2 linked regions of the Agarilytica rhodophyticola genome follow. The protein of the gene in region 2 binds, or shares a complex with, the protein of the main gene of each other region. Links are inferred from orthologs where the notes say so. Each region holds a gene or a part of one and is shown on either strand. Other genes may lie near its edges.

Region 1 (3,068 bases), 720 kb from region 2 along the record:
AAGCAGTAATGATAATATTACTGAAAAATAGAGGAAAGCGAGATGGAAGTTATTCTACTCGAAAAAGTGGGTAAACTAGGTGGCGTTGGCGACAAAGTTAACGTTAAGTCAGGCTTTGGCCGCAACTATCTTTTGCCACAAGGTAAAGCGATATCCGCCACTGCAGATAACCTAAAAGAATTTGAAGCGCGCAGAGCAGAGCTTGAGAAAGCTGCAGCAGATAAGAAAGAATCTGCTGAAATTCGCGCTCGTGAACTCGAAGAGCTTAGCGTTACTATCACTGCTAAAGCGGGTGATGAAGGCAAGTTGTTCGGTTCTGTTGGTGCACGTGATATCGCCGAAGCAATCACTGCTGCAGGCGTTGCAGTTACTAAAGCCGAAGTTAAACTGCCAGAAGGTACTTTACGTGAAATAGGTGAATATGAAATCACTTTGCAACTTCACGTAGACGTTGTACAAGCAGTTAAACTTCAAGTCGAAGCTGAGTAATTGCAAATACGCTATACCCGTAGCGTTATTTCTGAGTAAAATCGAGCGCACTGCTGGAATAATGGCCGGCAGTGCGCTTTTTTGCATCTTAAATATACATATCTAAGCAAAAAGTGCTTACTTTGAGGCCTACAGGCCCTAAGCTACTGAAAACCTTACTGCTGTTACCATAGAAAGTTACTTTAAGAAGGCTGCAAAATTTTTTCATCGCAACCTTTTCATCGCAACTATGTGAGGAAATATCCTCACAAGGCAGTACAATCAATAATACAATGCTTGCAAATATTTATACTTAAATAAAGATACGAATGTCTGAGTCTGAACCCTACGATTATCCTGAAATAGAGCGCGAGCTTCACAGTGATGAAATGCCTGCTGCGGGTGTTATGCCTCACTCATTAGAAGCCGAACAGTCAGTTTTAGGCGGCCTGCTGCGTGACTCCAGTCAATATGACGCTGTCGCTGAAGTGGTATCAGATAGTGACTTCTTTAAGCTCGGTCACAGTAAGATTTTCAGTGTCATGGCTGAGCTTATTGAACGTGAGCAACCGATTGATGTTATTACTGTCTCTGAAGAGCTGAGCCACCGAGATGAGCTAGAGAGTGCAGGCGGCTTAGACTATATTGCTGACCTTGCTACCCAGGTTCCTAGTAGTGCCAATGTGGTCGCCTACGCAAAAATCGTACGCGAGCGGGCGACGTTAAGGCAGTTGATCTCTGCTGCTACCGAGATCAGCCGGGCTAGCTACAACCCTGGTGGACTGGCTTCTGATGATTTGCTACAGCTGGCTGAAAAACGTGTATTAGAAATTTCTGAAGAGCGTCCTAAAGAAGGGGGCTTTGCCGACGTTAATACGCTTTTGAAGGAGACGGTTGATAAAATTGATGAGCTTTTTCGCTCTGATAGTGATATCACGGGCCTTAAAACAGGTATTAACGAACTCGATGAGAAAACGTCAGGCTGGCAAAATGGCGAACTTATCATTCTTGCTGCTCGTCCTTCTATGGGGAAAACGGCGCTAGCATTGAACTTTGTCGAGTCCGCTATTCTTACTCAAGATCGCCCGGCATTGATCTTCAGTATGGAGATGCCGTCAGGATCTTTAGTAATGCGGATGTTGTCGTCGATGGGGCGAATCGACCAAGGGCGTTTGCGTAATGGTAAATTGACTGAAGAGGATTGGCCAAAGCTAGAGGTTGCTGCGCGCAAGCTAAAAGATAAAAAGTTATTTATCGACGATACCGCGGGACTAACCCCTAATGAAGTTCGTGCCCGTGTACGAAGAATCGCCAGAGAACATGGTAACCCAGGCATGATCATGCTGGATTACCTACAGCTGATGCACGTTGGCGGTGGCAGTGAGGGTAGAACTCAGGAAATATCTGAAATATCACGTGCGCTTAAGGCGCTGGCGAAAGAATATGACTGTCCAGTTATTGCACTTTCTCAGCTTAATCGTGGTGTTGAACAACGACCCAACAAACGGCCTATGAACTCGGATTTGCGGGAATCTGGTGCCATTGAGCAGGATGCAGACGTCATTTTATTTATCTATCGAGATGAATACTACAATGAAGAAAGCCCGGATAAAGGGATTGCAGAATTAATTATCGGTAAGCAACGTAATGGTGAAATAGGTACATGTAGAGCTGCTTTTGTGGGGAAATTTACCCGCTTTGATAATCTCGCTCCAGAATATTTCCAAGGCCCCCAATAAGTTCCGACGAAAAGGCTTTTTTAAAGCTTGTGCGTTGCAGTGCAGCAGATTATTATTCTGCTGTATAACCACTGTTCAGGACATATCATGCAAGTTTTTCATCAAATAAAAAGCGTGCGAGAAGCACTTCAGCAAGCAAAAAATGAAGGTAAAAAAGTTGGCTTTGTGCCCACGATGGGCAACCTTCATAATGCCCATCTGGCGCTGGTGAAAACAGCACAAAACTATGCAGATATTGTGGTGTGCAGTATTTTTGTCAACCGCCTGCAATTTGGCTTAAATGAAGATTGGGACAAATACCCGCGCACTCTGGAAAATGATATTCAAAAGCTAAAAAGTGTTGGCTGCCATATATTGTTCTGCCCTGAAGAGCAGGAAATATACCCCAACGGGATGGATGCACAAACCCGTGTTATTGTACCTTCGATGGCTGATGTTCTTTGCGGCGCGAGCCGCCCTGGCCATTTTGAAGGGGTCACTACAGTTGTTTCTAAGTTATTTCACATTGTCCAACCTAATATTGCGGTTTTTGGCCTTAAGGACTTTCAGCAACTGGCGATTATCCGACGCATGACTGAAGATTTATGTATTCCTGTTGAAGTTATTGCAGGTGATATTGTGCGTGAAGACGATGGCTTGGCAATGAGCTCACGCAATACTTTTATCACTGCTAAAGAGCGTCCTAAAGCTAATCAGCTGCACCTGAGTTTAAAATGGGTGTGTGAGCAAATAAATCAAGGAGAAAAAGATTTTCAGCTATTGGAAAACGAAGCAAAAGCACAAATAAGTGCAGCGGGCTTTCGTCCAGATTATTTTAATGTGTGCAACAGTAAAACCCTTGCACCAGCAGCTAACGACGAT
Region 2 (2,923 bases):
GCTATTTCGCCTTCGCGGGTGAGTAGTTCCACTGTGCCCATTTCTCGCATGTACATGCGCACTGGATCTGTGGTTCTGCCTGCTTCAGTTTCAACTGCTGCAAGTGCGGCAGCTGCTTCGGCTGCGGCAATTTCATCCGTGGTTGGATTTTCCGCATCCGACATAAGCAGTTCGTCGGCATCCGGTGCAACTTCATAGACGCGAATGCCCATGTCGTTGATCATCTGGATAATATCTTCTACTTGATCTGGATCAGAAATATCTTGAGGAAGGTGATCATTCACTTCATCGTAAGTGAGATAGCCTTGCTCGCGTCCGCGATTGATAAGTTCTTTAATGCGAGATTGATTTTTACCCTGGTCGCTCATTCAGCTTCCTGTAGCATAACTTGGTGGATTTTGGCAAGCGGGCGATTATATCGGGATATGGTTCGCCTATCCATACAATTATCCATAAAATCATAGTAAATGATGTATAAATTTATGAATTTAGCCTATGTTTGCCTCGTTGTCATGACGCTTATATTGCGAATTATATTTTTGTTAAGACGATTAAACGCTGTTTTTCTTCATTTGTGAGATTCTGCAAGCCTTTTGCCTTTAGTGTTTTCAACTCTTCTACTTGATCGATCTTGTTCTTGGCAATCGTTAGTGCATCTATAGAATCTTGCAGCTCCCTGACTTGGTCATAGAGTTTATGTATTGATTTAGCCTCGTTTATCTCATGATTAGCCATCAAAAAGGCAAGATCTTGTTGCTGTTTGATACCTTTTGCTCCTCCCCAGAATCCTAAAATGCTGTTGAAGTTACTCTCTGGGCGCTTGCGCAAGTAGTTAATAATTTCTCCTAAACGCACACTATCGGGGTTAGAATCAGCCGTAAGATCGGGTACATCTTGTAGCTGTTGTAACAAGCTTGGGTTATCTAACAGCAAAACAGTGGCGACTTTTGCGGGGTTTTTGTTAACTGCGGAAGCCCTTAAACTCTTTGTTAGTCCCTGTTTTTGCTGGAATTGAGGTACTGATGACGGTGTTGCCTCAGCTATACCAGTAGCCTCAGTGCGTGTTTCCTTTGCCTCAGTGCTAGACACTAATGGCTGTGTCTGGCTAGTTTGTTTTGCTGTCCCTGCTTTTTCTGTTTTTGCTATAGGCGCTGGTTCAGGTAATTCCAGCTTTTCTTTTTGTAGCTCATCAAGCACCTCGCGAGTGAGGCCGGTGCGCTTGGCCAGGTTGTCGAACATGAGCTCGCGAAAAATCCCTTCTGGCAATTGGCCGATCATTGGTGCCGATATTTTGCTAAAGCGTGCACGGCCATCCATAGTGCTGATATCAATATTTTCCGCCGCCACATCAAATAAGAATTCTTCTAGCGGCACAGCTTGTTTAATTTGAGCTTGAAAGCGCTCGGGGCCAATTTGACGCACAAGGCTATCGGGATCTTGGCCTTCTGGTAAGAAGAGGAACTTTATTTGCCTTCCATCTTCCATGCTGCTGAGTGCGTTTGTAAGTGCTCGCTTAGCAGCACTGCGGCCTGCGGCGTCGCCATCAAAACAGAAAACAATGTCATTAACATAACGAAATGATAGCTTTAAATGCTCTTCCCCGCAGGCAGTGCCCAAGGTCGCCACGGCATTGCGAATACCGAACTGGGCGAGGGCGATGACATCCATATAGCCTTCTACCACTAGTAGGTGGTCCAATTTCCGTTCAGCTTTGCGTGCTTCATACAGGCCGTATAGCTCGCGACTTTTGTGAAAAACTTCGGTTTCAGGCGAGTTGAGATACTTGGGCTTGTCATCGCCTAATACTCGTCCCCCAAAGCCAATCACTCGACCCCTTTCATCTTTAATGGGGAACATAACGCGCTGGCGAAAGCGGTCGTATTTTTTGTTTTCTTCAGGCTTAGAGATTACCAGGCCTGAATCGATCAGCAGTTCGATCTCTTCTTGGTTGCTACCGAGCTTTGTTAAGAGATTGTTTCTGCCCGCTGGTGCGAAGCCAATGCCAAAGTCTCTTGCTATTTCGCCACTCAAGCCGCGATTCTTTAGGTAGTTAACAACCGTATTTTTTTGTGGGTGCTGTTTCAGCTGTGCTTGATAGTGCCTATTGGCTTTTTCTAAAATCTCATAAAGCTTTTTACGTCTAAAGTCTTGTTTCCTAAAGACTTTGTTTTCTTCCCTTGGAACCTCGACACCAGCGGTTTTAGCCAATGATTCTACTGCATCAATAAATCCCAGGCGTTCGTAGTCAATAACAAAGCCCAGCGCATTGCCTGAAGCACCGCAGCCAAAACAGTAGTAGAACTGTTTGTCTGGGCTAACCGTGAACGAAGGTGTTTTTTCCTGGTGGAATGGGCAGCAGGCGGAGTAGTTTTTACCCGTCTTTTTGAGTTTTACACGGCTATCAATCACACTGACAATATCTAATCTTGTCAGTAGATCATCGATAAAGGTTTGTGGTATGCGACTCATCGCTTAAGTGTACAACTCAAAAATGACGATGACAAAAAATTAAGATAAGTAAAGAACAGCGGGGTAGGTAGGTATTATCCGAGCTGTTCTTTCACTGTCTTGCTGATATCACCCATATCGGCTCGACCTTGAACCTGAGGTTTAACAAGTGCCATAACCTTGCCCATATCCTTCATAGACTCTGCGCCGCTATCACTTATGGCTTTGCTGACAATGGCCGCTATCTCATCCGCACTTAGAGCTGCAGGCAGGAAGTCTTGAATGACGCCAATTTCATAAGACTCAACATCGGCCAAGTCTTGGCGGCCTGCATCTTGATACTGTTTAAGAGAATCTTTTCTCTGTTTAGCTAGCTTATCGAGGACAGCGAGTACTCTAGCGTCGTCAAGCTCTATACGCTCGTCTACTTCAATGCGTTTGAATTCAGACATAACCATACGCAAAACAGCCAGGC

The links. The genes of interacting proteins can lie anywhere in the genome.
Region 1: the proteins of dnaG (region 2) and dnaB are in contact, whole or in part, in a crystal structure (PDB 2R6A), measured with the Geobacillus stearothermophilus proteins. The link is inferred for Agarilytica rhodophyticola from one-to-one orthologs. Residues at the interface, in WP_049624496.1 of Geobacillus stearothermophilus: Lys456, Leu457, Leu458, Pro459, Ala460, Asn463, Ala464, Leu467, Leu535, Leu536, Ile537, Ala538, Gln544, Glu545, Asp548, Tyr549, His552; in WP_033016901.1 of Geobacillus stearothermophilus: Ser13, Glu15, Ala16, Gln18, Glu91, Leu92, Asp94, Ala95, Val96, Pro97, Thr98, Ala99, Ala100, Asn101, Tyr104, Tyr105, Ile108.

Annotation. Positions count from the first base shown.
Region 1 is NZ_CP020038.1:1,449,174-1,452,241, forward strand. The notes cover bases 66-3,032. They hold dnaB (replicative DNA helicase), read left to right. Parts: upstream 66-857; coding sequence 858-2,207; downstream 2,208-3,032. Other genes in these bases: rplI (50S ribosomal protein L9), read left to right, coding at 66-489; panC (pantoate--beta-alanine ligase), read left to right, coding at 2,295-3,032. In the rest of the region: BVC89_RS06170 (hypothetical protein), read left to right, coding at 1-9; more of rplI, read left to right, coding at 43-65; more of panC, read left to right, coding at 3,033-3,068. UniProt on the Escherichia coli protein: The main replicative DNA helicase, it participates in initiation and elongation during chromosome replication. Travels ahead of the DNA replisome, separating dsDNA into templates for DNA synthesis.
Region 2 is NZ_CP020038.1:2,174,186-2,177,108, forward strand. It holds dnaG (DNA primase), read right to left. Parts: upstream 2,470-2,923; coding sequence 532-2,469; downstream 1-531. Other genes in the region: rpoD (RNA polymerase sigma factor RpoD), read right to left, coding at 1-368; BVC89_RS09205 (GatB/YqeY domain-containing protein), read right to left, coding at 2,544-2,923. UniProt on the Escherichia coli protein: RNA polymerase that catalyzes the synthesis of short RNA molecules used as primers for DNA polymerase during DNA replication.